Regions from separate parts of the Streptomyces sp. NPDC002055 genome, predicted to be linked through region 4. Evidence: predicted binding sites of a transcription regulator. Region 4 holds the regulator's gene; each other region holds the start of a gene.
What was found. The regulator HrcA, encoded in region 4, represses chaperone genes, less so after heat shock. The targets are predictions, from matches to a motif close to TTNGCACTCNGNNNNNCNGAGTGCNAA.
Positions count from the first base shown of each region.

Region 1: ABT112_RS05805 (FmdB family zinc ribbon protein) is a predicted target of HrcA. The motif match lies at 3,163-3,189, and genes of this name have one in related genera.
Region 2: groL (chaperonin GroEL) is a predicted target of HrcA. The motif match lies at 2,383-2,409, and genes of this name have one in related genera.
Region 3: groES (co-chaperone GroES) is a predicted target of HrcA. The motif match lies at 4,294-4,320, and genes of this name have one in related genera.

Region 1 covers NZ_JBEOXS010000007.1:49,573-56,899, reverse strand. Annotated here, with positions in the region: gene ABT112_RS05815 (potassium/proton antiporter) at 1-1,213, shown strand, start outside; gene ABT112_RS05810 (MFS transporter) at 1,576-2,895, shown strand; gene ABT112_RS05805 (FmdB family zinc ribbon protein) at 3,199-3,546, shown strand; gene ABT112_RS05800 (S-methyl-5'-thioadenosine phosphorylase) at 3,683-4,570, shown strand; gene mscL (large conductance mechanosensitive channel protein MscL) at 5,216-5,746, shown strand; gene ABT112_RS05790 (hypothetical protein) at 5,760-5,972, opposite strand; gene ABT112_RS05785 (hypothetical protein) at 6,159-6,542, opposite strand; gene ABT112_RS05780 (Rieske (2Fe-2S) protein) at 6,539-7,132, opposite strand.
Region 2 covers NZ_JBEOXS010000071.1:7,489-14,815, forward strand. Annotated here, with positions in the region: gene thrC (threonine synthase) at 1-1,277, shown strand, start outside; gene ABT112_RS30085 (MoaD/ThiS family protein) at 1,274-1,552, shown strand; gene ABT112_RS30090 (cold-shock protein) at 1,967-2,170, shown strand; gene groL (chaperonin GroEL) at 2,597-4,219, shown strand; gene ABT112_RS30100 (VOC family protein) at 4,363-5,145, opposite strand; gene ABT112_RS30105 (hypothetical protein) at 5,529-5,975, shown strand; gene ABT112_RS30110 (DUF7224 domain-containing protein) at 6,169-7,327, shown strand, end outside.
Region 3 covers NZ_JBEOXS010000029.1:89,427-96,753, forward strand. Annotated here, with positions in the region: gene rimI (ribosomal protein S18-alanine N-acetyltransferase) at 1-215, shown strand, start outside; gene tsaD (tRNA (adenosine(37)-N6)-threonylcarbamoyltransferase complex transferase subunit TsaD) at 208-1,359, shown strand; gene ABT112_RS19685 (hypothetical protein) at 1,370-1,648, shown strand; gene ABT112_RS19690 (THUMP-like domain-containing protein) at 1,712-2,887, opposite strand; gene ABT112_RS19695 (polysaccharide deacetylase family protein) at 2,977-4,059, shown strand; gene groES (co-chaperone GroES) at 4,469-4,777, shown strand; gene groL (chaperonin GroEL) at 4,869-6,491, shown strand; gene ABT112_RS19710 (ester cyclase) at 6,559-7,257, opposite strand.
Region 4 covers NZ_JBEOXS010000087.1:1,739-9,065, forward strand. Annotated here, with positions in the region: gene ABT112_RS32235 (S41 family peptidase) at 1-1,651, opposite strand, end outside; gene ABT112_RS32240 (16S rRNA (uracil(1498)-N(3))-methyltransferase) at 1,909-2,652, opposite strand; gene ABT112_RS32245 (nitronate monooxygenase) at 2,649-3,728, opposite strand; gene dnaJ (molecular chaperone DnaJ) at 3,892-5,031, opposite strand; gene hrcA (heat-inducible transcriptional repressor HrcA) at 5,034-6,050, opposite strand; gene ABT112_RS32260 (MBL fold metallo-hydrolase) at 6,223-6,960, shown strand; gene ABT112_RS32265 (DUF3097 domain-containing protein) at 6,994-7,327, shown strand, end outside.

The sequences.
Region 1 (7,327 bases), on a different contig from region 4:
GGTCGGCGTCGCGGTGAGCGTCGGCATCACCGCGGCCGCGGCGCACTACCTGGTGGGGCTGGAGTGGCGGCAGGCGCTGATCATCGGCGCGGTGGTGTCGTCCACGGACGCCGCGGCGGTCTTCTCCGTCCTGCGGAGGGTGCCGCTGCCGTCCCGGCTGACGGGCGTCCTGGAGGCCGAATCGGGCTTCAACGACGCCCCCGTGGTGATCCTGGTCGTCGCCTTCTCCTCGACCGGGCCGATCGACAGCTGGTACCTGCTGCTCGGCAAGATCGCCCTGGAGCTGGCGATCGGCGCGGCGATGGGCATCACGGTCGGCTTCCTCGGGGCCTACATAATGCGCCGGGTCGCGCTGCCCGCCTCGGGCCTGTACCCGATCGCGGTGATGGCGATCGCGGTCGTCGCCTACGCGGGCGGCGCGCTGGCGCACGGCAGCGGCTTCCTCGCGGTGTACGTGGCCGCCCTGATCCTGGGCAACGCCAAGCTGCCGCACTGGCCGGCCACCCGCGGCTTCGCGGAGGGGCTCGGCTGGCTGGCCCAGATCGGCATGTTCGTCCTACTCGGCCTGCTCGTCACCCCGCACGAGCTGGGGGACGACATCGTGCCCGCGGTGGTGGTGGGCCTGGTCCTGACGGTGGTGGCGCGGCCGGTGTCGGTGCTGGTGAGCACGGCGCCGTTCCGTACCTCGTGGGCGGAGCGGCTGCTGCTGTCCTGGGCGGGCCTGCGCGGGGCCGTGCCCATCGTGCTGGCGACGATCCCGATGGTCTACGAGGTGGGCGACAGCCGGCGGATCTTCAACATCGTCTTCATGCTGGTGATCGTCTACACCCTGGTGCAGGGGCCGACCCTGCCCTGGGTCGCCCAGTGGCTGCGGCTGCGGCTGAGCGCCGGGGAGCCGACGACGGACCTGGGCATCGAATCGGCGCCGCTGGAGAAGCTCCGCGGCCATCTGCTGTCGGTCACGGTCCCGCAGGAGTCGAAGATGCACGGCGTGGAGGTCGGCGAACTGCGCCTCCCGGCCGGGTCGGCGGTGACCCTGGTCGTGCGGGAGGAGAAGAGCTTCGTCCCGGCGCCGACCACGGTGCTGCGGCGCGGCGACGAGCTGCTGGTGGTGGCCACGGATCCGGTGCGGGACGCCACCGAGAACCGGCTCCGGGCCGTGGCCGAGGGCGGCAAGCTGGCGAGCTGGCTGCGCCCGGACGGGCCGCGCTGAGGGCGGCAAGCCGGCCGGCCCGTACTCCCGCTCCGGCACGGGGGAGGGCGTCGGCCGCTCCTTCACAGGCCAGTCGGCCGCTCCTTCACAGGCCAGCTGCCACAGGTGCCGCATGGATCACAGGAGGGGCCCCGGTCCGCCCTGTACAATCAAGGACGCACAAATGACGACCCACTCTGCCTGATGCAGAGCTGGCGCGACCGCATGGCGGCCGCGGTCCCTTCAGCCACCTCGGTGCGGACCCGGTATCTACCGCGGAACATGCGCGAGAGGACAGCTCTCGGCGCACCGTACTGAGAGATCGCCACTTCAGGGGCCGGTCTCGTCGGGCGTGCGCTACCAGGCAGCGGAAAGGCACGGCCGTGGCATCCGCGGTCACCACTTCCCGTCCCGGCTACCGGCAGCTGCTGCGCACCCCCGGTGCCTGGACGTTCCTGCTCCCGGGCTTCACCGCCCGCCAGCCCTTCGCGATGCTGACCATCAGCATCGTCCTGCTCGTCGAGCACACGACCGGCTCGTACGGCGTCGCGGGCGCCGTCGCGGCGGTCACCGGCGTCTCGATGGCCCTGTTCGCTCCGCAGGGCGGCAAGCTCGCGGACCGCTTCGGCCAGAGCCGGGTCCTGGTGCCCGGTGTGCTGGTGCACGTGGTGGCCGCCGGGCTGCTGACGGCGCTCGCGCTCGGCCAGGCGCCCCTCTGGACGCTGTTCGCCGCCGCGGTACCGACCGGCGCCTCCGTACCGCAGGTGGGCCCCATGGTCCGGGCGCGCTGGGCGGCGAAGCTCGACGGCCACCCGCTGATGTCCACCGCGGCCGCCTTCGAGTCGGTCACCGACGAGCTCACCTTCGTGATCGGCCCGGTCCTGGCGACCGCGCTGTGCGCCGGGGTGCATCCGGCGGCCGGCCTGGTCGCCGAGGCCGCCCTGACCCTGGCGGGCGGGCTGCTCTTCGCGGCCCAGCGCCGCACCGCACCCCCCGTGTCCCGGCCCGGGGCCGACGGCGAGCGGGCGCCGCGCACCTCGGCCCTGGCCGTGCCGGGCGTCCGCGTGCTGGCGGCGGCCTTCCTGGGCATCGGTTCGGTGTTCGGCGGCATGCAGGTGGCCCTGACCGCCTTCACCCAGGACATCGGGGAGCCGGGGCTGAACGGCCCGCTGTACGGCGTCTTCGCGGCCGGCAACATGCTCGCCGGTGCGGCCTGCGGGGCCATCGCCTGGCGGGCGTCCGCGCGGCGGCGCCTGCTGACGGCGTACGCGGCACTGGCCCCGGCCTGTTCGGTCCTGTGGACGGTGCACTCGCCGCTGCTGCTCGGCGCCCTCGGCCTGCTGGTGGGCCTCTGCATCGCTCCGGCGCTGATCACCGGATACACGCTGGTGGAGACGCTGGTTCCGGCGACCGCCCGCACCGAGGCGTTCACCTGGCTGACCGGGGCGGTCGCCCTGGGGCAGGCGGCGGCGGTGACCGCGGCCGGACAGCTGGCGGACCGGTTCGGCCCGAGTGCGGCGTTCACCGTCCCCCTGATCGGTACGTCTCTGGCGCTGCTGACCCTGGTGGCGCTGCGCGGACGGCTGGTGCCGAGCCGGGACGCGGCGGCGTCCGCGGGAGGCCGTGGCGTCGTCGCCGGCTCCGCGACCAAGAGCTGGGACTCCGGCGACCGGGACGGCGCGGAGGCGGACGCACGCGTGTGAGGGCGCGCGTTGTGAGAGCGCGCGTGTGAGGGCGGGCGTGGGAGAGCGCGCGTGGGTGGCCGGAGCACGGGTGCGAGAAGCCGGCGCACGCGTGCGGGGCCCGGCCACGCGTGCGGGGGACGCCGAAGCCCGCGTGCGGGAGGCCGACGCACGGGTGCGGGAAGCCGGCGCACGCGTGTGAATCGGGTGCCGCGGAGCGTGGGCTCGGTCACCGTGAGGCCGGTCGCAGTGGACTGATCCCGCGGAATGCTGCACTATTGACCGTCGTTAGCACTCATCGAGTGAGAGTGCCAGGAGGAGCAAGTGCCGACCTATCAGTACCAGTGCACCCAGTGCGGTGAAGGCCTCGAAGCGGTGCAGAAGTTCACCGACGAGGCGCTCACGGAGTGCCCGAACTGCGAAGGACGCCTGCGCAAGGTGTTCTCGGCGGTCGGCGTCGTCTTCAAGGGCTCCGGCTTCTACCGGACGGACAGCCGCGGCTCGTCGTCGAGCAGCACGACGAAGTCGTCGTCCGCCCCGGCCAAGAGCGACAGCTCGTCGTCGGACTCCTCGTCCTCGGCCGGCTCTTCCTCGACCTCCTCGTCCTCCTCCTCGTCGGCGAAGACGAGCAGCGGGACCGGTGGCGGCGCGAGCAGCTCCTCCGCCGCCTGACGGCACACCTCCGCGGCCCTGCCCGGCCCGACCCGGCGGCGCGGACGACAAACTCAGCGGACCCCGTGGCCTGATCCAGGCGACGGGGTCCGATGCATGCCCGTGACAACCGGCCGGGGCCCCATAGGGTGATCCCATGGTCGAGACAGTCAGCGCGCAAGCAGAGATAGGCGTCATCGGCGGATCGGGGTTCTACTCCTTCCTCGATGATGTGACCGAGATCACGGTGGACACTCCCTACGGGCCGCCGAGTGACTCGCTGTTCCTCGGCGAGGTCGCCGGACGCCGGGTGGCCTTCCTGCCGCGGCACGGCCGCAAGCACCACTTGCCGCCGCACCGCATCAACTACCGCGCCAACCTCTGGGCGCTGCGCTCGGTCGGCGTGCGCCAGGTGCTGGGGCCGTGCGCGGTGGGCGGCCTGCGGGCGGAGTACGGCCCGGGCACGCTGCTCGTCCCCGACCAGCTGGTGGACCGCACCAAGACCCGCACCCAGACCTTCTACGACGGTGAGCCGCTGCCGGCGACGGCCGGTTCCGCGCCCGCGGGGGTGGAGCCCCGGGCCGCGCAGGTGCCGAACGTGCTGCATCTCGGCTTCGCCGACCCCTACTGCCCCGTGGGCCGGAAGGCGGCCGTGGCCGCCGCCCGCGGACGGGACTGGGAGCCGGTGGACGGCGGAACGCTGGTCGTGATCGAGGGGCCGCGCTTCTCGACCCGGGCGGAGTCGCAGTGGCATGCGGCGCAGGGCTGGTCGGTGGTCGGGATGACCGGCCACCCGGAAGCGGTGCTCGCCCGCGAGCTGGGCCTCTGCTACACCTCGATGACGCTGGTCACCGACCTGGACGCGGGGGCGGAGACGGGCGAGGGCGTGTCCCACGAGGAAGTGTTCAAGGTCTTCGCCGCGAATGTCTCACGCCTGCGGACCGTGCTCTTCGACGCGGTGGGCGGGCTGCCGGGGAACGGCGACCGGGACTGCCTCTGCGCGCGGGCGCTGGACGGGCTGGACCCGGGGATCGAGCTGCCGTAGCGGGGCGGGCAGGGGTGGCCGGTTGCCCGGGCGGGTGAGGCGGCTGCCGACCGCAGGCCGGCGTCGAGGTGAACGTCGGCCCGGGCACCGGCCCGGGGGCACCGGCCCGGGGCGGCGTGGGGCGGCGTGGGGCCCTGGTTGTGGGAGGCAATGGCTCGGGGGCGTCGGCTGGGGCGTGCGGCTCTGCGGCTCCTGACCTCCTGGCTCCTGACCTCCTGGCTCCTGACCTTCTGGCTCTTGGCTCTCGGCTCTCGGCTCCTGAGGTCAGCGGCGACTTCTGCGGGTGATGTGAACCCCTGAGGGTGACCGCCTTGTCCACAATCGAGGGGTTGTCCACAGGCCTCAGCAGGATGGGGAACATCCGTGCATCGTGGGGGCATCCGAGCGAGAAGCTCCTCACGACAAGGCTGGTGATGGCCATGACGGTCACGTCCCCGACGGTCGATTCCCCGACGCCGCTTCCCCTTGCGGTACTGCTCCTGCCCGGCGCAGCACGGGCGCTCCCGGGTGGGTTACGGGGGCTGCCCCGCCGGTCCACCTCCTCCGGCGCATCGGGAGCGACTGTCGCTGCCACGCCCGGGGTGCGCGATTGGACAGCCCGCCGCTGCCCTGCCGTACATTGCGGAACCATCTGTTCCATTCATCGTGCACGCAGAGAGAGGCACCCCGGTGAGCGAGGAGAACAAGGGCATCCTGGACGGCTTCAAGCAGTTCTTGATGCGCGGGAACGTCGTCGACCTCGCGGTTGCGGTGGTCATCGGAGCGGCGTTCACCAACATCGTGAACACCGTGGTGAAGGGCATCATCAACCCCGTTGTGGGCGCCCTCGGGACCCAGAACCTCGACCATTACACGTTCTGCCTGGGCACCTGCACCAAGAACAAGGCGGGCGAGGTCACCGAGGGCATTTACATCCTCTGGGGCTCGGTGATCAGCGCCACCATCACGTTCCTGATCACCGCAGCGGTCGTCTACTTCCTCATGATCCTGCCGATGAACCGCTACAAGGCCCGGCAGGCCGCCAAGGCGCCCGTGGAAGCCACGCCGACCGAGGTGACGGAGATCGAGCTGCTCACCGAGATCCGGGACGCCCTGGTCGCCCGGCAGGGCGGCTCCGACTGGCAGGGCCCCGGCCCCTCCGGGCCCGGCACCGGCCGCGTTCCGACGCAGAAGTAGCGGCTGGGCCGCCTCAGAAGTGGTGCGGTGGCTTCTCGTCGAGGAACCGGGCCAGGTCGGAGGCGCTGTCGCCCTCGGCCGGACGCTCGCCCCAGCCACGGTCGGTGTCGTCCGCGGACGGCCGCCCGAAGGGGTCGTCGAAGTCCACCTTGGCGGCCCTCGGGTCACGGGAGGCCCCCTGCGCGGGGGCGGGTGCGGACGCTTCGGGCTCAGGGGCACTGCTCATGGCTCCCAGGGTACGGGGCCCGGGCCGGTGGTCGGCGCTGCGTGCCCCGTCCCCGCAGGCAGGGCACCGCGGTCGGCGCTCCCCCGCTCCTCCCGTTGCCGGCGGGCCCCGGCCTCCGGCCTGCGGCGCAAGTTGCCGGCCCCCGGCACCTGGTTCGGGCTCCTGCCTTCCGGGAGAGGGCCTGGCTCAGCGGTCCTCCGGATCGATCAGCCACAGCACCAGCACCACGACGAAGGACAGCACGAGAAAGCCGGCCAGCCACTGGGCAGTCCGGGTATCGCCCCTCATCCACTCATTCGCAGCGACGGTCAGGCCCCAGAGCTGCCCCATGACCACGGTCAGTGCCAGGGCGAGCCGTACGGACAGTTTCGAGGACCGCGCCGGCTCCTGCTCGCCGCCCGCACCCGGCCCCGGCCCGGTGTGCCTGACTCGCGGGTCCCCGTGGCCGCTGGCCGGACCGACCCAGGGGCCGGGCTCCCGAGGTGTCTCGGCGAGCAGAGGCCGGGGTGGCGAAGTCCCGCCGAGCGGCGAACCGGCAGGGCCCGGCGGGGCGGGGTCGCGCTCACTCATACCTGTTCGTTCCCCACGGGTGGCACGCCTGGGCAGCCGATCTCACGAGCAGTGTCGGGGTAGTCCCTGAGCAGTTGGCGGCACAGGCCCTCTTCGAGGCTCTCGCCGGAGCGGGCGGTGCCGATGGCCCAGACGCTGCCGTCGGCCCGTTCGACGAGAACCACCTTGGGCAGGCCACGCGGTGGCGGGCCGGCGGTGACCTCGCCGGTGCGGATGTCGAATACGCCCTGGTGACAGGGGCAGTGCAACTCGCCCTCGAAGCCCTGGTCCGCCCGCCACAACACGGCACAGGCCAGATGGGTGCACACCGCGGAGTAGCCGACCAGCGAACCGTCGGAGAGCCGCACCGCGATCGCCCGGTCGTCTTCTCCCGGATAGCGGAAGGCAACGGACTCGCCCGCACCGATCACGGTCGCGACCCGCTTGGCTGCGGGAGCTCCCTCGGAATCCCCCTGCCGGTGCAGCCCGCCGGCGGCGACGCCGAGGCCCCCGACAGCAAGGCCCCCGGACACGACGGCCACGATGCGCAGATAGTCCCGCCGCGTGGTGAGCGAGTTGGGGCCGGTCCTGCCGGAGGCCGCCGGCCGCAGGCCGGTCCCGGCCCCGGAACCATCAGTGGGGTCTGCGGCCGGGGCCGACGGATCGGTGACCGGCGCCCGAAGCGCGAGGGATGAGGGGTCGGTAGGGGCATCGGAAGCAGTGGCGGCCCCGGATGCGGGGAGGGCTCCGGATGGAGCGGGGGGCCCGGAGGAGGTGGTTCCAGAGGAGGTGGTTCCGGAGGCGGT
Region 2 (7,327 bases), on a different contig from region 4:
CCCAGGACGCCACCTCCGGTTCCACCCCCGTCGCTCTCGGCCCCGCCACCGCGCTGTCCTGCCGCGAGTGCGGTGAGCGTTTCGCCCTCGGCCCGATCTTCGCGTGCGAGGTGTGTTTCGGGCCGCTCGAGGTCGCGTACGACCTGCCGAGCGGCGACCCCGAGGGCCTGCGGAAGCGCATCGAGGCCGGTCCGGACAACATCTGGCGCTACGCGCCGCTGCTGCCGGTCCCCGCCGACGTCGCCGACAAGCCGAATCTGAACCCGGGCTTCACCAAGCTGGTCCGGGCCGACAACCTCGCCCGTGAGCTGGGCGTCACCGGCGGCCTGCACGTGAAGGACGACTCGGGCAACCCGACGCACTCCTTCAAGGACCGGGTGGTCGCCATCGCGGTGGAGGCGGCCCGCACCTTCGGCTTCACCACGCTGTCCTGCTCCTCCACCGGCAACCTGGCCGGCGCCGTCGGCGCCGCGGCGGCCCGCTCCGGTTTCCGGTCGTGCGTGTTCATCCCGCACGACCTGGAGGCGGGCAAGGTCGTCATGGCCGCGGTCTACGGCGGCGACCTGGTCGGCATCGAGGGCACGTACGACGACGTCAACCGCTTCTGCAGCGAGCTGATCGGCGACCCGATCGGCGAGGGCTGGGGCTTCGTCAACGTCAACCTGCGCCCGTACTACGGCGAGGGCTCGAAGACGCTGGCGTACGAGATCTGCGAGCAGCTCGGCTGGCGGATCCCGGACAACATCGTGATCCCGATCGCCTCCGGCTCCCAGCTCACCAAGATCGACAAGGCGCTGAAGGAGCTCATCGCCATCGGTCTGGTGGAGGACAAGCCGTACAAGATCTTCGGCGCCCAGGCCGAGGGCTGCTCCCCGGTCTCCCGGGCCTTCAAGGACGGCCACGACGTGGTCCGCCCGGTGAAGCCGGACACGATCGCCAAGTCGCTCGCCATCGGCAACCCGGCCGACGGCCCGTACGTGCTCGACATCTGCCGCCGCACCGGCGGCGCCGTGGAGGACGTGAACGACGAGCAGGTCGTCGACGCGATCAAGCTGCTGGCGCGCACCGAGGGCATCTTCGCGGAGACCGCGGGCGGTGTGACGGTGGGCGTGCTGCGGAAGCTGATCGAGGCCGGGCGGATCGACCCGGCCGAGGAGACCGTGGTGCTGAACACCGGTGACGGCCTCAAGACCCTGGACGCCGTGGCTCCGACGACGGGCCCGTCCGCGACCATCCGCCCCACCCTTGACTCGTTCCGAGAGGCAGGCCTCGCATGAGCGTCAACGTTCGAATCCCCACGATCCTGCGTACGTACACCGGTGGCCGGGCCGAGGTGCCCGCCGAGGGCGCGACTCTCGGCGAGGTGCTCGCGGACCTGGAGAAGAACCACCAGGGCATCGGTGCCCGGGTGCTCGACGACACCGGCAAGCTGCGTCGATTCGTGAATGTCTATGTGAATGACGACGACGTGCGTTTCAGCGAGGGCCTGGAGACGGCCACGCCGGACGGCGCGGGTGTATCGATCATTCCGGCGGTCGCCGGCGGCTGCTGAACCATAAACGCAGGAACCTTGCGTAAATAGGAATGGCCCCTTCCGTAAGAGAAACGGAGGGGGCCATTCTGTGTGGTTGATCGCGGTACAGTTGAGCGATCCCCCACCGGCAGCTCTGCCGAACGCATATGAGAACGCGACAAGATGTGCCCGAAGTGTGCGCGCGATTTGTCGCGTTGATGCCCGTTTGTCTGACCCAACTTGTCCTGACTTCACGGTGATTCAGGGGATAGCTCCCTGCGGCCCCGCTCAGAATTCTCGTCCGTTTGACCTGTTGCAGAGGGCATCTGTGCGGATACATTCAGCCGCGGTCGACGCGTTACGGCGCACACCTCCTACCTGTCGGGAGGTGAGGTCTGACCCGGGTCCGCGGAGTGCGGTCCTGTGCAAGGGCCAGTAATAGGGGAGTTAGGGATGGCTCAGGGCACCGTCAAGTGGTTCAACGCGGAGAAGGGCTACGGCTTCATCGCGGTCGACGGTGGTGCGGACGTCTTCGTGCACTACAGCGCGATTCAGATGGACGGCTACCGCACCCTCGAGGAGGGCCAGCGGGTCGAGTTCGAGATCTCGCAGGGCCAGAAGGGGCCGCAGGCGGACATGGTCCGTGTAGCCGGCTGATACGCGCCGACTGACTGCAGCGCAGGGCCCGCTTCCCCCCGGGGAGCGGGCCCGCTTCTGTTTGGCGTCCGCCAGACCGCCATGCCCTATTGAGCCCTCTGGGGCGCTTGCTCCCACCCGTCGCCCGACCGCCACCCCTCATCGAAGCCCTGCGGGCGCTTGCGCCCACCCGTCACCCGACCACCACCCCTCAAGGATCCCCTTCGGGGGCGCTTGCACTCGAGGGGGTCGAGTGCTAATCATTGGCGTTAGCACTCTGACGTTGAGAGTGACAGAAGGACCGGGTCGGTGAGGCCCGCAGGCCGGGTGGGACAAGGAAACCACCAGGTGTGCAGGTCGTCCGTCGCGGGCGCCAGCGCGGTCCGGAGCAATCCGCCCCTTGCACCCTGTGCCAGGGACCCCCGACGTCCGGGAGGACCACTTCACATGGCCAAGATCATCGCGTTCGACGAGGAAGCGCGGCGCGGCCTCGAGCGCGGGATGAACCAGCTCGCCGACGCCGTCAAGGTGACCCTCGGCCCCAAGGGCCGGAACGTCGTCCTCGAGAAGAAGTGGGGCGCCCCCACGATCACCAACGATGGTGTTTCCATCGCCAAGGAGATCGAGCTCGAGGACGCGTACGAGAAGATCGGCGCCGAGCTGGTCAAGGAGGTCGCGAAGAAGACGGACGACGTCGCCGGTGACGGCACGACGACCGCGACCGTCCTCGCCCAGGCGCTGGTCCGCGAGGGCCTCCGCAACGTTGCCGCGGGCGCCAACCCGATGGCCCTCAAGCGCGGCATCGAGAAGGCCGTCGAGGCCGTCTCCGCCCAGCTGCTCGAGCAGGCCAAGGACGTGGAGACCAAGGAGCAGATCGCTTCGACCGCCTCCATCTCCGCCGCCGACACCCAGATCGGCGAGCTCATCGCCGAGGCGATGGACAAGGTCGGCAAGGAAGGCGTCATCACCGTCGAGGAGTCGCAGACCTTCGGGCTCGAGCTCGAGCTCACCGAGGGCATGCGCTTCGACAAGGGCTACATCTCCGCCTACTTCGCCACCGACATGGAGCGTATGGAGGCGTCGCTCGACGACCCGTACATCCTGATCGTCAACTCCAAGATCTCCGCGGTGAAGGACCTCCTTCCGCTGCTGGAGAAGGTCATGCAGTCCGGCAAGCCGCTGCTGATCATCGCGGAGGACGTCGAGGGCGAGGCGCTGTCCACCCTGGTCGTCAACAAGATCCGTGGCACCTTCAAGTCCGTCGCCGTCAAGGCCCCGGGCTTCGGTGACCGCCGCAAGGCCATGCTCGGCGACATCGCCATCCTCACCGGTGGCACCGTCATCTCCGAGGAGGTCGGCCTCAAGCTGGAGAACGCCGGTCTCGACCTGCTGGGCCGCGCCCGCAAGGTCGTCATCACCAAGGACGAGACCACCATCGTCGACGGTGCCGGTGACAGCGAGCAGGTCCAGGGCCGCGTGAACCAGATCCGTGCCGAGATCGAGAACTCGGACTCGGACTACGACCGCGAGAAGCTCCAGGAGCGCCTGGCGAAGCTGGCCGGCGGCGTGGCCGTCATCAAGGCCGGTGCCGCGACCGAGGTCGAGCTCAAGGAGCGCAAGCACCGCATCGAGGACGCGGTGCGCAACGCCAAGGCCGCCGTCGAGGAGGGCATCGTCGCCGGTGGCGGCGTGGCCCTGCTGCAGACCGTCTCCGTGTTCGAGAAGCTCGAGCTCGAGGGCGACGAGGCCACCGGTGCGCAGGCCGTCAAGCTCGCGCTCGAGGCCCCGCTGAAGCAGATCGCGGTCAACGCCGGTCTCGAGGGCGGCGTCGTCGTGGAGAAGGTGCGCAACCTGACCCCGGGTCACGGCCTCAACGCCGCGACCGGCGAGTACGTCGACCTGGTCGCCGAGGGCATCATCGACCCGGCCAAGGTCACGCGCTCCGCGCTGCAGAACGCCGCCTCCATCGCGGCGCTCTTCCTCACCACCGAGGCCGTCATCGCCGACAAGCCGGAGAAGGCCGCCGCGGCCGCTCCGGGCGGCATGCCGGGCGGTGACATGGACTTCTGATCCGTCTCGACGGATCGGCTGTTCACAGCTGTACGGACCGAGGGCGGCACCCATCACGGGTGCCGCCCTCGGGCGTTTTCTCGGGCAGTTCCCGGAGATCGGTCGGGACGTGCGTTCTCCGGGAGCGTCCGGGCTTCGACGGCTCACATGGGCTTCGGGGCGATGACCGCGAAGGCCGCCGACTGCGGGTCGGCGACGACGGCCATCCGGCCGGCCACCATGTCGAACGGCGCCTTGAGGACCGTGCCTCCGGCGGCGGAGAGCTTGGACACCGTCCCGTCCACGTCCTCCACCGAGAAGTAGGCGAGCCAGTGCGAGGGGGTGCCGGACGGCATCTGCTCGCTCAGCGGCTGGAGCCCGCCGACGGTACGCCCTTGGGCGGAGATCGCGTAGTAGCTCTCCGCGCCTTCCATCTGTGTGGTCTCGATGCCGAGGGCGCTGGAGAGGAAGGCGGTGGACGCCTGGACGTCGCTGGTGTTGAGCTCGTTCCAGATCAGTGAGCCCGGCTCGTTGACGACGGCCGCGCCGAAGAACTCCTTCGGCTCCCAGACGCCGAAGACGGCTCCCGTCGGGTCGGCCGCGACCAGCATGCGGCCCAGGTCCATCACGTCCATGGTGGGGACCATGACATTGCCGCCGCCGGAGCCGATGGCCCGCTCGGTGGCGTCGGCGTCGGCCGAGGCGATGTAGGTGGTCCACACCGGGGGCGGCGCGGGCTGGTCGCCCATGGCCTGCGCGGACATGATCCCGGCGACCGGATTCCCGCGCAGGGTGCAGACGGCGTACCCGCCGGTCTCGGCCGGGCCGACCTCACCGGCCCAGCCGAACAACTCGCTGTAGAAGTCCAGCGCGGCCTGCTGGTCGGGGACCACGAGATCGATCCAGCACGGGGTGCCGGGCTGGTACGGGGCGGTGACTTCGGACATCGGTGCCTCCTGGTAGAGACCGGTCGCCCCGGGGCGGCCGGTGGGCAAGCAGCCCCCTCGGCCACCCTCCCTACGCACGGCCCGGGACGCCACTCGGCACGCCGCCGGGGCATCGGCGCGAACCCGGGCGGAGGCGGCCGGAGGCGGCCGATGTCTTTGCCGAGGACAGAGCAGCGGGGCCCTCAAGTGCGGCCGCCTTCGGTATTGAGGTCTGTCGCCTTATTGAACGTTGCATAGAGAGGGTGTCGATGCCGACTGTGCGACCCGGTCGAATATTTGACAGGTACAGAAGGATTGAGTTAGATGTACCCGACGTGCATAAAAAGCCCCTTCAATGCTTATATGAAGCATGAAAACGGGGCTAAGGGGAGGGAATGCATAATATGGACATTCGGGTCAATGGGCGTGCTGCGTTAGTCGGTGGCTTTGCCTCCTTGTTCGTGCTGGCCTCGGCTGCCATTGCGGTTGCGGTCGATCCCCCGCACGACAAGAAGATCAGGAACGGCCGTGAGGGGTGGGAGTCCACTCGATGGTCGGATGAGCAGTACTCGCAACTCTGGTTCAAGGGTTGCGATTCGACGTCGATCGCAGGAAGGCCGGTCAGCGTCACGGTCCGGTACTTCGAAGACAAGGACTTCCGGCCCGACCCGGGGTACGACTCGAAGAAGTTCACTGACTGCTTCAGGTCGGACTCGGCCAAGAGCATGGGTGAGTGGAACAACTTGCCACGAGGGAACGGCTTCTACGTTCGAATCGTGGATGTCAACTCCACGCAGTGGGACAACGTGGATGTCAAGAGCTACACGGTAGACACCACCGCGTCGGACTGACCGGCGAAGAGAGTCGGCGGAGTGCGGTTGAATCGACCGCACTCCGCTGGACAGCCTGCATTGTCCGTGAGTTCGGTGTGATGGAGGCCCGCAGCCTCAGGGGTTGAATCGCTCTGTTGGAAGCGATTGGATTCTCGGGTGCAGGGGGACCGTTGGTGTTCGCTCCGCTGCTCGTACCTTGAAAGAATGCTTGGTGAACTTCTTCACGCGACTTCGAGTCAGTAGCGCCCTGCGGGTTCTGCCTTTCTCGCTCGTGCTCGTTGTTTTCTATTACGGAAAGAACGGGTCATCCCCCGGGGGTGTCGATTATGCGCCCACCCTCGTTTCCGAGGCGCTCGGGACGATGTATTCCTTTGCGTACGCCGTTGTATCGGGCCTGGGGGTCTGGGAAGGGGGAAAGCTCAGGCAGAATGGTTTGTGGAGCGTGGGGGCCGGTCGGTCGCGATTCCATATTGCTGCGCTCACGCTGGTGCCCGCGATCCTGCTGGCATGGCTGATGCTCTTGTCCCCGGTCGTGCTGCTGCTGTGTGAAAGGCGCGTTCTCCCCGATCCGGGCAGTCTGCTTCCTCTCGGTATGGCGATGCTGCTCTGTATCGCACATGCCAGTATTGGGTTCGGCATCGGGCTTCGGCTTCCGCACCTTATTGCTGCCCCCCTGATGGTGGTCCTTGTCTGGATCGTGGTTGCCTTCTCGTGGACGGTTGAGCCGAATTGGGTTCGGCATTTGTTCGGGCAGTACCCGACCACCCTGATGTTCGGCGAGCGAGCCACCGTCCACTCGCTGATGCCGCACATTCTGCTCACCGGGGGCATCGCGGCGAGTATGTGGCTCTTGTGGCTACCGCTGAGTCGATCATCCATCCGCGTGACGCTCGCGTGCTTGGCTGCGCTGGGGGCTGTCGGAGGTTCGTGGGCGATGGTCCACACGTGGACCTTCAACCCGCCGTTGCTGACCGGCGCTGCGCCGGTCGAGTGTGCCGGCCGGAGCCCCCGGGTGTGCATGCCGCGTGTGACAGCCAGTCGCCTGCCCGAGGTGCGCGATCAAATGACCTCTGTGCTGGATGACTTCCGTGCTGCTGGTGTCACCCGCAGGCCGGCCCTGATCAGCGACACTCTGAATGATGGCCGATTCTCCGTGCGATCCACCGCGCGGACGTGGCATGTCCCGTTGACCGTCATCGCGGACAAAGGAAACTCCCGGTACCAGTTCGCCCTTTCGGCCGTCCGGTTCCCTTGTAGACGTCCTGACCCCTTTACCGGGGCTGTGGTGCAGGCGTGGGTTGCCCGGGTGACCGATGAGGGGGCGGCGTATCGTAAAACGACAAAGCCACAGCAGGGAGTTGAGGCGGAAG
Region 3 (7,327 bases), on a different contig from region 4:
ACGCCCTGGTCATGCGCCGCTCCCAGACGGCCGACGGCGCCGCCGCCGTCCCCGACCTCGCCGCGCACGACGCCCGTCACGCGCACGACGCGGCCGCGGCGGTGGCCGCGCCCGCCGCCCACGACACCGCCCCCACCGCTGACGGCCCCACCCCAGACGGCCCCGCCGCAGACGACCCTGCCGCACACGAACAAGGAACGACCCACGATGGCTGACGAGCCGCTTGTCCTCGGAATCGAGACCTCCTGCGACGAGACCGGCGTCGGCATCGTCCGCGGGCACACCCTGCTCGCCGACGCCGTCGCGTCCAGCGTCGACGAGCACGCCCGCTTCGGCGGCGTCGTGCCGGAGGTCGCCAGCCGGGCCCACCTGGAGGCCATGGTTCCGACCATCCGGCGCGCGCTGAAGGACGCCGGGGTGGCGGCGAGCGACCTCGACGGCATCGCGGTCACCGCCGGACCCGGCCTCGCGGGCGCGCTGCTGGTGGGGGTCTCGGCGGCCAAGGCGTACGCCTACGCCCTCGGCAAGCCGCTCTACGGCGTCAACCACCTCGCCTCGCACATCTGCGTCGACCAGCTGGAACACGGGCCGCTGCCGGAGCCGACGATGGCGCTCCTGGTGTCCGGCGGCCACTCCTCGCTGCTGCTGGCCCCGGACATCACCGGCGACGTCCGTCCGCTCGGCTCGACCATCGACGACGCGGCGGGCGAGGCGTTCGACAAGGTGGCCCGGGTGCTGAACCTCGGCTTCCCCGGCGGCCCGGTCATCGACCGGTACGCGCGCGAGGGCGACCCGGCGGCGATCAACTTCCCCCGCGGGCTCACCGGCCCCCGGGACGCGGCCTACGACTTCTCCTTCTCCGGCCTCAAGACCGCCGTCGCCCGCTGGATCGAGGCGAAGCGCGCCGCGGGCGAGGAGGTGCCGGTGGCGGACGTCTCGGCGTCCTTCCAGGAGGCCGTGGTCGACGTGCTGACCCGCAAGGCGGTGCGGGCCTGCAAGGACAACGGCGTCGACCACCTGATGATCGGCGGCGGGGTGGCGGCCAACTCGCGGCTGCGCGCCCTGGCCGAACGCCGCTGCGAGGACGCCGGGATCGTGCTGCGGGTGCCGCGGCCGAAGCTGTGCACGGACAACGGGGCGATGGTCGCGGCGCTCGGCGCGGAGATGGTGGCGCGCGGGCGGGCGGCGTCGGCCTGGGACCTGTCCGCGGACTCCTCGCTCCCGGTGACGGAGCCCCATGTGCCCGCCGGGAACCACGACCACGACCACCCGCACGACGGCCACGACGGCAACAGCCACGGGCACGGGCACGACCACGACCACTTCCACGAGCTGAGCAAGGACAACCTGTACTCATGACGGTGCACGCATGACGGTCGCGCTGATGTGGGAGGCCCGGGCCGCCGAGGGCCGCGGCCCGGAACTGCTGGCGTGGGCCCGCGCCCAGGAGCTCGCCGGTCCGCCGCTGCGGCGCGAGACCTTCGGCGCCCCCGGCGACCGGGTCCTGGTCATCACCTGGTGGGATGCCCCGTACGAGGCGGACCTCCCCGAACTCGGCTCCCCCGCGCAGGACCTGCTGCACCGGCCGGTCCACCGCTGGCGGTTCGAGGCCCTCGACCACGAACCGCCGGCGCAGGCCCCCGGATAGCCGCCGAGCCGCGAATCGTCCCCCGGCGCTCGGGGGGCCTTGCCCGGTGAGCGCGAATGCCCCTCAGCCTCGCGCCGGCCGCCCGATCAGCATCGTCGGCGCTCCGGCCGCGCGGGTGAGGAACACCGTGGCCGCGTTCGGCCCCTGCGGTTTGACCTTCCGGCGCAGCTCCTCCGGCTCGACGGCCGAACCGCGCTTCTTCACCGTCAGCTTCCCCACCTCGCGCTCCCGCAGCAGCGCCTTCAGCTTCTTGAGGTTGAAGGGCAGCGCGTCGGTGATCTCGTACGCGGTGGCCCACGGGGTCGGGTGGAGTCCGTCCGCCGTCACATAGGCGATGGTCGGATCGATCAGCCGCCCGTCCACCCCGGCCGCCGCGTCCGCCACCAGATGGGCGCGGATCACCGCCCCGTCCGGTTCGTACAGCCAGCGCCCGACCGGACCCGGCGCCGGGTCCGGCAGCCCGGCTCCGGTGAGGGTGTGCGGGCCCGGGAGCAGCGTGGCGCGCCGGGCGCCCGGCGCGGTGCCGAACCAGAACACCGCCTCCTTCACCTCGCCGCCGTCCGAGATCCACTCGGCCTCCGCGTCGTCGGGCACCGCGTCGTGCGGGACACCCGGGGCGATCTTCAGGGCGGCGTACGGGGCGCTGCGGGCGGCACCGACCGCCCAGGACAGCGGCGGGGAGTAGGCCTCCGGGTCGAAGATCCGTCCCCGGCCGCCCCGCCGGGCCGGGTCGGCGAAGACCGCGTCGTACCCGGAGGTGTCCACCTCCGTGACGTCCGCGCAGCGCACCTCGATCCGGTCCGCGAGGCCCAGCGCCTCGGCGTTGGCCCGGGCCACCGCGCAGGTCAGCGGGTCCCGGTCGACGGCGAGGACCTCCACGCCCGCCCGCGCGAGGGCGATGGCGTCGCCCCCGATGCCGCAGCAGAGGTCGGCCAGCCGCCGGACGCCGAGCGCCGCGAACCGCTCGGCCCGGTACCGGGCGACGGAGGTGCGGGTGGCCTGCTCCACGCCGTTGGGGGTGAAGAACATGACGGCCGCGTCCTCGGCGCCGAACTTCGCCGCCGCCCGCTGCCGCAGCCGGGCCTGCCCCAGCGCCGCGGACACCAGGTCGGCGGGGTGGTCGCGGCGCAGCCGGGTCGCGGTCGCCAGTTCCTGGGCGGGGTCGTAGTCGCGCAGGTCGGCGAGGAGCGCCCGGCCCTCGTCGGTGAGCAGGGCGGCGAAGGAGTCGAGGGCGTTCACTGGTCAATTGTGGGCCAAGCGGGGGACCGTCCGGGCACCACGGTCTGTCGCGCCGCCGCGGGGCCGACTCCCTGGCAGGATGCGGCGCCATGCAACTAGTACGACAAAATGAAAAAAACACTCATGAGCGTCGATTCCGGTCCACCACCTGTGCCGCGGTCCTGCTCCTGATCGGTGTGGTCGGCGGAGCCTGCGCACAGCCTCCCGATCGCACCGCACCGCTGCCCGGACCCGACCCCGGACCGGGACGGTCGGCCCCGGGCGCCGGACCCGCCGCCGCACACGGTCCCCAAGCCGCCGCACACGGCCCCGAAGCAGCCTCGCGCGGCACGGGACACCCCGGCCCGCCGCCCTCCGCCGACCGCCGTCCGGTCCCGCGCACCGCCGGGCGCCCGGCCCCCGCGGCGGCCCCGGGCCTCCCCCGTGACCTGGCGATCTACGCCGAGAGCAGGCTGAACGCCCGGTCCGTCCGGCTGCGCGCCGCCCAGCGCTGGGGCCTGCTCCGCCCGCCGGTCGCCGCGCCCGCCCCGCCCGTCCGCAAGGCGCGGCCGGCCACGCCGCGCTCCCTGTCGATGGGGTCCGGCCTGCCCCCGGTGTTCACCCGCGTGCCCACCTCCGACCGCGTCGTCTTCCTCACCATCGACGACGGCGGCCACAAGGACCCGGAGCTGCTCCGGATGCTGCGCGAACTGGACGTGCCGGTGAGCGCCTTCCTCAGCGACTACGTCGTGCGCGACGACTACGGCTACTTCCGGAAGCTCCAGCGGCTCGGCGTCTCCCTGCACAACCACACGCTCACCCACCCCGACCTGACGGAGCTGTCCTTCGAGGACCAGTACAGGGAGATCTGCCGCCAGCAGCGGAACCTGGAACGGGAGTTCGGCGTACGGCCGCGGCTGTTCCGCCCGCCGTACGGCAACTACGACCGGGAGACGCTGCTCGCCGCCAAGTCCTGCGGCGTCCGCAGCGTGCCGCTCTGGACGCAGGAGGCGTTCGCCGACCGCATCGACTTCGCCGACACCCGGGGCCGGCTGCACCCGGGCGACATCATCCTCACGCACTTCCGCGGCCGCGGGGAATGGGGCGGGACCATGGCCGACATGGTCCGCGAAGTGCTGCGCACCGCCACCGCACAGGGCTTCGCGGTGGCCAGGCTGGAGGACTACATCTGAGGGGCGCGGCGGCGGGCCGCGGCGCGAACGCCGGCCGGACGCCGGGGTGCGCCGCCCCGTCCTGACACTCCGGCTCCGCGCCTGGGAAACCGAACGCCCGGTACTGCGCCGGGCCAGGCGGCCGAGAGCCGCCCCCACCGCTCTGACCAGCAACAAGCAGGCCGGCAGAAGGCCGGGCCGGCGAGAGAGGACCCCGCTGGGCCCGTCTGTGCGCGTGGGGCACCCGGAGGTTCGTTGGCACTCTAGTTGACTGAGTGCTAACGCCGTCATAGTCTCAGCTTTGGCACTCTCCACTACGGAGTGCCAGCTACACAGCGACGGGCAGGTCCGGCACCCGCGACGACGGATCTACCAGGTCGCCACCTCAGACAGTTAACCCCGTGAGCTCTCCGAAGGGGGAGGTCGGATCGTGACGACCGCCAGCACCAAGGTTGCCATCAAGCCGCTCGAGGACCGCATTGTGGTCCAGCCGCTGGACGCCGAGCAGACCACGGCTTCCGGCCTGGTCATTCCGGACACTGCCAAGGAGAAGCCCCAGGAGGGCGTCGTCCTGGCCGTGGGCCCGGGCCGCTTCGAGGACGGCAAGCGCCTTCCGCTCGACGTGTCCGTAGGCGACGTCGTGCTGTACAGCAAGTACGGCGGCACCGAGGTGAAGTACAGCGGCGAGGAGTACCTCGTCCTCTCGGCTCGCGATGTTCTCGCGATCGTCGAGAAGTAATTCACCCACTGTTTTTTGATCTGCGCCCCGGAACCCGTGTCTGAACAACCGGGCGTCCGGGGCGCAGTTCGTTGAGAGGACGAACGCAACCATGGCGAAGATCCTGAAGTTCGACGAGGACGCCCGTCGCGCCCTCGAGCGTGGCGTCAACAAGCTTGCCGACACCGTGAAGGTGACGATCGGCCCCAAGGGCCGCAACGTCGTCATCGACAAGAAGTTCGGCGCGCCGACCATCACCAACGACGGTGTGACCATCGCCCGCGAGGTCGAGGTCGAGGACCCGTACGAGAACCTCGGCGCCCAGCTCGTCAAGGAGGTGGCGACCAAGACCAACGACATCGCGGGTGACGGCACCACCACCGCGACCGTGCTGGCCCAGGCGCTGGTCCGCGAGGGCCTGCGCAACGTCGCCGCCGGCGCCTCCCCGGCCGCCCTGAAGAAGGGCATCGACGCCGCGGTCAAGGCCGTCTCGGACGACCTGCTCGCCATCGCGCGCCCGATCGACGAGAAGTCCGACATCGCGGCCGTCGCCGGTCTGTCCGCCCAGGACAAGCAGGTCGGCGAGCTCATCGCCGAGGCGATGGACAAGGTCGGCAAGGACGGTGTCATCACCGTCGAGGAGTCCAACACCTTCGGCCTGGAGCTCGACTTCACCGAGGGCATGGCCTTCGACAAGGGCTACCTGTCCCCGTACTTCGTCACCGACCAGGAGCGTATGGAGGCCGTCCTCGACGACCCGTACATCCTGATCCACCAGGGCAAGATCTCCTCGATCCAGGACCTGCTGCCGCTGCTGGAGAAGGTCATCCAGGCCGGCGGCTCCAAGCCGATGCTGATCATCGCCGAGGACGTCGACGGCGAGGCGCTCTCCACCCTCGTGGTCAACAAGATCCGCGGCACCTTCAACGCCGTCGCGGTGAAGGCCCCGGGCTTCGGCGACCGCCGCAAGGCCATGCTGGGCGACATCGCCACCCTCACCGGCGGCACCGTCGTCGCCGAGGAGGTCGGCCTCAAGCTCGACCAGGTCGGCCTGGACGTGCTCGGCTCCGCCCGCCGCGTGACCATCACCAAGGACGACACCACGATCGTCGACGGTGCCGGCAAGGCGGAGGACGTGCAGGGCCGCGTCTCCCAGATCAAGGCCGAGATCGACGCCACCGACTCCGACTGGGACCGCGAGAAGCTCCAGGAGCGCCTCGCGAAGCTCGCCGGCGGCGTCTGCGTCATCAAGGTCGGCGCCGCGACCGAGGTCGAGCTCAAGGAGAAGAAGCACCGTCTGGAGGACGCCATCTCCGCGACCCGCGCCGCGGTCGAGGAGGGCATCGTCTCCGGTGGTGGCTCCGCTCTGGTCCACGCCGCCAAGGTGCTCGAGGGCAGCCTGGGCAAGGAGGGCGACGAGGCCACCGGTGTCGCCGTCGTCCGCCGCGCCGTCGTCGAGCCGCTGCGCTGGATCGCGGAGAACGCCGGCCTCGAGGGCTACGTCATCACCTCCAAGGTGGCCGAGCTCGAGAAGGGCCACGGCTTCAACGCCGCGACCGGCGAGTACGGCGACCTGGTGAAGGCCGGCGTCATCGACCCGGTCAAGGTCACCCGCTCCGCGCTGGAGAACGCCGCTTCCATCGCCTCCCTGCTCCTCACCACCGAGACGCTCGTGGTCGAGAAGAAGGAAGAGGAAGAGGGCGACGCCGGCCACGGCCACGGCCACGCGCACTGACCTCGCGAGGTACCACGAAGGGCCCCTGTCCCCCGCCGCTCGGCGGGGGACAGGGGCCCTTCTGCGGTCACATCGGCACGCCGTCCAGCTGCCGGAGCAGCCGCAGCAGGTCGTAGTGCCACCAGGCTTCCTGAATCCGTCCGTCGCGGAACCGGAACACGGTGGTGCCGGTCATCGTGACGTCCTTGCCGGTGGCGGAGATGCCCATGAAGTCGCCGCGGTGCGTGCCCTGCCAGGTCCACCGGGTCGCCACCTCGTCGCCCTCGGCCAGCATGCTGTCGAGCGTGAAGTCGAAGGCGAACGCGCTCCGCCAGCCCGCGACGTCCTGCCGGATGACATCGGCCCCGACCGTGGACTCCACGTCCTTCGAGATGTCGTGGTCGATCAGGTCCGGGGCGAACAGCTCGTCCACGAGATCGAGCCGGCCCCCCACGGCCACCTCCTCGAAGAACCTCCGCGCCGTGTCCTTGTTGAGCGCCTCGTCCCGTACGACATCGAGGTCGGTGAAGGTCGGGGCGCCGTCGCAGAGCGCCACCATCTGCTGGAAGATCTGCTCCGTCTCCGGCAGGCCCGAGTTCCGCATCGCCTCTTCGTACGACGGGAACTCGATGATCTCGACGACGTGCTCCCCGTCGGCCCGGTCCCGCCCCACAACCGCATGCGTAGCGGTCCGCTTCCCCCGCGTCCGCTCGGCCCAGGTGTCCATGAGCCGGTTCATGTCGTCGATCTTGTCCGTCTTGCAGTCGATGATCTGCACGAAAGTCATGACGCCTCCCAGAGCTCGGGCAATTACTCCATTTTAGTGACGAAACGCCCAAACACCGGAAACCCGATCA
Region 4 (7,327 bases):
CGTCGCCGTCCGGCTTCTCCTCCTCGACGGGCCGGCCGTGCCGCTGGGGTCCGAACGGCGAGGGCGTGTCGGCCGCGAGGGTGAGCAGGTGGGGGCGGCAGGCGCCCACGAAGGCGAGGTCGAAGACGTGCGCGTCGTAGACCGGGTCGAAGGCCCGCTCGGAGAGGAACGCGAGGTGCTTGCCGTCGGCGGTGAAGGCGGGCGCGTAGTCGTTGAAGCGCAGCGGGGTGGCGTCGGCGACGGACAGGTCGGCGGTGTTGGCGATCTTCAGCTGGCGCAGTGGGCCGGGGCCGGGGTGGGACCAGGCGAGCCAGCCGGAGTCGGGCGAGAAGACCAGCCCGTCGGCGTCCCCGTGCGGGCTGTTCGCGACCTCGCGGACCTCGCCGGAGTCCCGTTCGACCAGCAGGACGCGCCCGTCGTGGGAGGCGACCGCGGCGCGGCTGCCGTCGGGGGCGACGGCGAGGTCGAGGACCCGGCCGAGGCGTCCGGCGGCGAGCCGGCGCGGGGCGGCGCCGGGGGCGGAGCCGGCCGCGGGCGCGAATTCGAGCGCATCCTCGCCCTCGGCGTCGGTGACCCAGACGACGTGCTCCTCGCCGCGGGCGGAGCCGCGGTCCTGGAAGGTGCGGGGCAGCCGGGCCCGCACGCCCGGTTCGGCGGCCAGCGCCCGGGCCGGTCCCTCGCGGTGGGTGACCCAGTGGATGCTGCCGCGGACCTCGACGGCGCTGCCGCGCCCGGTGCGGTCGGGGCAGGCGTCCCCGAGGTAGGCGGCGGCGCGGACCGGGTGCGGCTGGAGGTCGGCGCGCTGCCCGCCGAGACGGATCTCCAGGCGGCGCGGCTCGGCGCTCTCCAGGTCTTCCAGCAGCCAGAGTTCACCGGCGCTGCTGTACACCACGCGGGTGCCGTCGGTGGCGGCGTGCCGGGCGTAGAAGCCGTCGGGCACGGCGCCGTCCGGGCCGGAGCCGAGGGGGGTGTGCCGGCGCAGCCCGGAGCCGTCGGGCAGCGAGGAGTAGAGCGCGCCGACGCCCTCGTGGTCGGAGAGGAAGGCGATCCGGTCCCCCACCCACAGGGGGCACTCGATGTTGCCGTCGAGGCCGGCGTGCAGCCGCTCGAACTGCCCCTCCCCGGTGGGGTCGAGCCAGAGCTTCCCGGCGGTGCCGCCCCGGTAGCGCTTCCAGGCGGCGGCTTCGCGGCCCATGGTGACCGAGAGCAGCAGCACGGCGCCGTCCGGGCCGTAGGCCAGGTCGCCGACCGGACCGTACGGGAGGGTGCGGGCGGGGCCGCCGTCCAGGGGGACCGCGCGGGCCCAGGACCGGCGCAGGGAGGCCTGTCCGTGCGTGGTGACGGCCAGGATGTCGCCGTCCGGGGTCCAGCCGCGGACGGTGGTCCGCCCGCTGCCCCAGTAGGTGAGCCGGGTGGAACCGCCGCCGTCGACCGGGGCGGTGTGCACCTCGGGCAGGCCGTCGCGGGTCGAGGTCCAGGCGATGTGCTGCCCGTCGGGGGAGATCCGCGGGGACGAGACGGGCATGTTGTCCGCGCTGACCCGCCAGGCACGGCCGCCGTCGAGCGGCGCCGCCCAGACGTCGTCCTCGGCGGTGAAGGCGATCAACTCGCCGTGCAGGTGGGGGAACCGGAGGTACGAAGGCTGCGTCACGCCTGCCACACTAACGATCCGTCGCGGATCGTCACCAGGGGCCGGGCAGCCGCGGAGCTTCCGGGCAAGGGTGACGGACCGGCACTTCCCGGTCGTTTCGCGCGCAGGCCGGCCGTCGCGGCCCGTACGGTCCGGAGGGCCGGGACCGACGGCCGGGCGTGCAGCTCACGGTGGTGCCGCTCGGCGAGCAGGGCGAACGCCGCCCGGTCGCCGCCCGGCGTCGCACCGCCCGGTGCGGCACCGCCGCCGTCGGCGGTTCAGGACCAGCGGCCGGTACGCCCCAGCAGTAGCGCCGTGGCGGCGGTGCCCGCGGTGGAGGTGCGCAGCACGCTCGGACCCAGCCGGTGGGGCTGTGCCCCGGCCTCGGCGAAGACCGCCAACTCCTCGGGAGAGACGCCCCCTTCGGGGCCGACGATGAGCACGATGTGCCCGTCGTCGGGGAGTGCGGCGGTGGCCAGGGGCTCGCTCCCGGCCTCCCGGTCCTCGTGCAGCACGGCGGCGAAGTCGGCGCTCGCGAGGAGGGCCGCGACCTGCTTGGTGGTCATGGCGTCGGCGACCTCGGGGAACCGCACCCGGCGGGACTGCTTGCCCGCCTCCCGGGCCGTACTGCGCCATTTGGCAAGGGACTTGGCGCCCCGGTCGCCCTTCCACTGGGTGATGCAGCGGGACGCCTGCCAGGGCACGATCGCGTCGACGCCGGTCTCGGTCATGGTCTCGACGGCCAGTTCGCCGCGGTCGCCCTTGGGGAGGGCCTGGACGACGGTGATCCGGGGAGCGGGCTCCTCCTCGGCCCCGGCCGCGCCGACGGTGAGGACGAGCCGGTCCTTGCCCTCGGCGGCCCGCACCACGCACGGCGCCGAGCCGCCCCGCCCGTCGGTGAGCACGACCTCCTCGCCGGCCCGCAGTCGGCGCACGGAGACGGCGTGCCGCCCCTCGGGGCCGTCGAGCACGAACTCGCCCGTGCCGGGCAGGGGGTCGACGACGAAGACGGGTGCGGTCACGACGCGGAGTCCGGCTTCAGCGAGGCCCGTGCGGCGTCGAGTTCGGCGGCGAGGAGCTCGACCAGCTCGGCGGCGGGCAGCTCCCGGGCCAGCCGGTGGCCCTGCCCGGCCCACAGCGCCATGCCCTGCGGGTCACCGGCCGCGGCGGCGGCCTTGCGCAGCCCCGCGGTCAGGTAGTGGATCTGCGGGTACGCGGCGGGGGCGTACGGGCCGTGCTCCCGGATGAACCGGTTGACCAGGCCGCGGGCCGGGCGCCCGGAGAAGGCCCGGGTGAGCGCGGTGCCGGGGAACACCGGGTCGGTGACGGCCCTCTTGTGCAGCTCGTTGGCGCCGGACTCGGGGCAGACCAGGAACGCCGTGCCGAGCTGGGCGGCGGTGGCGCCGGCGGCCAGCACGGCCGCGATCTGCGCTCCGCGCATCAGCCCGCCGGCGGCGATGACCGGCACCTGGACGGCCTCGCGGACCTGGGCGATGAGGGTCAGCAGGCCGACGCCGTGCCCGGGGCCGTCGGTGTACGGGTCGTCGTGGTGGGTGCCCTGGTGCCCGCCGGCCTCGATGCCCTGGACGCAGACGGCGTCCGCGCCCGACCACTGGGCGGCCTGGGCCTCGGCGGGGCTGGTGACGGTCGCCACGGTGAGGGTTCCGGCCTTGGCGAAGGCGTCGAACACGGCCCGGGAGGGGCAGCCGAAGGTGAAGGAGACGACCGGGACCGGGTTGTCGAGGAGGATCGCGACCTTGGCCTCGTAGGCGTCGTCGGTGGTGCCGTCCGTGTCGCCGAGCGGGGTCTCGTACCAGGTGGCCTCGCCCGCGAGCTGTTCGCGGTAGACGTCGACGGCCGCCGCGTCGGCGACGGAGGGCTGCGGCATGAACAGGTTGACGCCGAAGGGGCGGCCGGTCAGGCCGCGCAGCGCCTTGATCTCCTCGTACATGGCCTCCGGCGTCTTGTAGCCGGCGGCCAGGAAGCCGAGGCCGCCCGCGTCGGACACGGCGGCCGCGAGCTCGGGGCGGGACGCGCCACCGGCCATGGGGGCCTGCACGATCGGGTACCGGGAGAGATCGGTGAGCGCGGAGGGCATGCCCACATGGTGTCACGCCCGCCGGGCCCGGCACGGACGGACCCCGGAGCCGGTGTCCGGCGCGCGCCGCCGGCCGGAAGGACGGCCGGGGACGCGGGTGTTGCCCGCCGAGGCGGCCGGGGCGTCCGGGCCCGGTGGTCGGAACCACCGGGCCGGCGTGGCCTCAGCGGCCGTTGAAGGCGTCCTTCAGCCGGGAGAACAGCCCCTGCTGTCCGGGCTGGAAGTGGCCGGAGGGCCGCTCCTCGCCGCGCAGCTTGGCGAGCTGCCGCAGCAGGTCCTCCTGCTGCGGGTCGAGCTTGGACGGCGTCAGCACCTCGACGTGCACGATCAGATCGCCGCGCCCGCCGCCCCGCAGGTGGGTGATGCCGCGCTGGTGCAGCGGGATCGACTGGCCGGACTGGGTGCCGGGCCGGATGTCGACCTCCTCCAGCCCGTCGAGCGTCTCCAGCGGGCACTTGGTGCCCAGCGCCGCCGCCGTCATCGGAATGGTGACGGTGCAGTGCAGGTCGTCGCCGCGCCGCTGGAAGACCGGGTGCGGCAGCTCGTGGATCTCGACGTAGAGGTCGCCGGCGGGCCCGCCGCCGGGGCCGACCTCGCCCTCGCCCGCGAGCTGGATCCGGGTGCCGTTGTCCACACCGGCCGGGATCTTGACGGTGAGGCTGCGCCGCGAGCGGATGCGTCCGTCGCCCGCGCACTCCTGGCAGGGGGTCGGCACGACGGTGCCGAAGCCCTGACACTGCGGACACGGCCGCGAGGTCATGACCTGGCCCAGGAAGGACCGCGTCACCTGCGACACCTCGCCGCGGCCGCGGCACATGTCACAGGTCTGCGCCGAGGTGCCCGGCGCCGCGCCCTCGCCGGTGCACGTGGTGCACACGATCGCGGTGTCGACCTGAATGTCCTTGGTGGTGCCGAAGGCCGACTCGTCCAGCTCGACGTCGAGCCGGATCATCGCGTCCTGGCCGCGCCGGGTGCGGGACCGCGGCCCGCGCTGCGAGGCGGTGCCGAAGAACGCGTCCATGATGTCGGAGAAGTTGCCGAAGCCCGCGCCGCCGAAGCCGCCCGCGCCACCGCCTCCGCCGGCCTGCGAGAGCGGGTCCCCGCCGAGGTCGTAGACCTGCTTCTTCTGCGGGTCCGAGAGCACCTCGTAAGCGGCGTTGATCTCCTTGAACCGCTCCTGGGTCTTCGGGTCGGGATTGACGTCCGGGTGCAGTTCCCGAGCCAGGCGCCGGAACGCCTTCTTGATCTCGTCCTGCCCTGCGTCGCGGCGCACGCCCAGTACGGCGTAGTAGTCCGTGGCCACTTTTACGACTCCGCCAGGATCTGTCCGACGTAACGTGCCACTGCGCGTACCGCTCCCATCGTTCCGGGGTAGTCCATGCGGGTCGGTCCGACCACGCCGAGTTTGGCGACTGCCTCGTCGCCCGAACCGTAGCCGACCGCGACGACCGATGTGGACGTCAGCCCCTCGTGGGCATTCTCATGCCCGATTCGTACGGTCATGCCGGAGTCCTTGGCCTCGCCGAGCAGCTTGAGGAGCACCACCTGCTCCTCGAGAGCCTCCAGCACCGGCCGGATGGTCAGCGGGAAGTCGTGTCCGAAGCGGGTCAGATTGGCGGTACCGCCGATCATCAGCCGCTCCTCGGTCTCCTCGACCAGCGTCTCCAGGAGAGTCGCCAGGACGGCGGAGACCGTGCCCCGGTCCTCCGTCTCGAAGGACTCCGGAAGATCCTGCACCAACTGCGGCACATCCGCGAACCGGCGGCCCACCACGCGGCTGTTGAGCCGGGCCCGGAGGTCCGCCATGGAGGTCTCGCCGAACGGCGCGGGGCAGTCCACCAGGCGCTGCTCGACCCGTCCGGTGTCCGTGATCAGCACCAGCATGATCCGGGCCGGAGCGAGGGAGAGCAGTTCCACATGCCGGACGGTCGACCGCGTCAGCGACGGGTACTGGACCACCGCGACCTGCCGGGTCAGCTGCGCGAGCAGCCGGACCGTGCGGCCCACGACGTCGTCCAGGTCGACCGCGCCGTCCAGGAAGTTCTGGATGGCCCGGCGCTCCGGCGACGACAGCGGCTTCACGCCGGCCAGCCGGTCCACGAAGAGCCGGTAGCCCTTGTCGGTCGGGATGCGGCCCGCGCTGGTGTGCGGCTGGGCGATGTAGCCCTCGTCCTCCAGCACCGCCATGTCGTTGCGCACGGTGGCCGGGGACACGCCGAGGCCGTGCCGCTCGGTGAGCGCCTTGGAACCGACCGGCTCCTCGGTGCCCACGTAGTCCTGGACGATGGCGCGCAGCACTTCGAGTCTGCGTTCACTGAGCATGCGCACACCTCCAGTGGTGGTTCCGTGGGCCTCTGCCTGGCACTCGCTGCATCTGAGTGCCAGCTTCCCCCGCCTCAGTGTACGGCGGGGTGGTGTGAACAGGGCAAGGGCCGTCACCGCCGGTGTTGGCCGGACGGCGGGCCACGGTACCGCTCCGCCGTAGCCTCGTCGCATGGATCACACAGCGGAAGAGCCGCGTTGGGAGTTGCTCGCGCCGGGGGTCGAACGGCGCAGACTGCCCGTCTGGGACATGACCGCCGGGGTGGTGCACGGCCCGGACGCGGTGCTGATGGTGGAGGCCGGTTCGAGTCTGCTCGAAGGCGCGGAACTGGCCCGCCAGGCGGCGGGGTCGGCGGGCCGGAGGGTGACACATCTCGCACTCACCCACCCGCACTTCGACCATGTGCTCGGGATGGACGCCTTTCCCGGGGCGGAGGTGTACGCCGCCGTCGGCATGGACCGGCTGCTGTCCTCGCCCCGGGAGCGGGAGGCCCTGCGCGACGACGCGGTGCGGCAGGGGGTGGAGCCCGGCGCCGCCGCGGAGGCCGCGGAGCGGCTGACGGCGCCGCACCACCTGATCAGCGGTGAGATGACGATTCGGCTCGGCGGCGGCCGGGAGGCGGTGCTGGTGAACGCCGGCCCCGGCCACACGGCCCACGACCTGGCGGTGCTGGTGCCGGGCACCGGCGGGGCCCCGAGCGTGGTGTTCTGCGGCGACCTGGTGGAGGAGTCGGGCGAACCGCAGGCCGGGCCGGACGCCGTACCGGCTCAGTGGCCCGCGGCCCTGGACCGGCTGCTGGACCTGGGCGGTGAGGACGCGCTGTACGTCCCCGGCCACGGCGCGGTGGTGAATGCCCGTTTCGTCCGGGAGCAGCGGGACCAGCTGGCGGCCCGTTTCGGCGTGTCGTAGTCACGACCAGCCGTTTCTTCCTACTGTCGGGCGATGCGCAGCAGAGAGTACGGGCCGGACCTCACCCCGCCGTGGAAGAAGCAGCAGCCCGCCCCCGAGGTGCCGGCCGAGCCCGGTCTGGTGGTCGAGGAGGTGTCGACCGGCTTCTGCGGCGCGGTGATCCGCTGTGAGAAGACGGCGGAGGGACCGACGGTCACGCTGGAGGACCGGTTCGGCAAGCACCGGGTCTTCCCGATGGTGCCGCGCGGCTTCCTGGAAGAGGGGCGCGTCGTCACCCTGGTGCGCCCGTCGCACACGGCGCCCGCCCGCACCGGCCGGACCGCCTCCGGCTCGGTCGCCGTACCCGGAGCGCGGGCCCGGGTCGCAC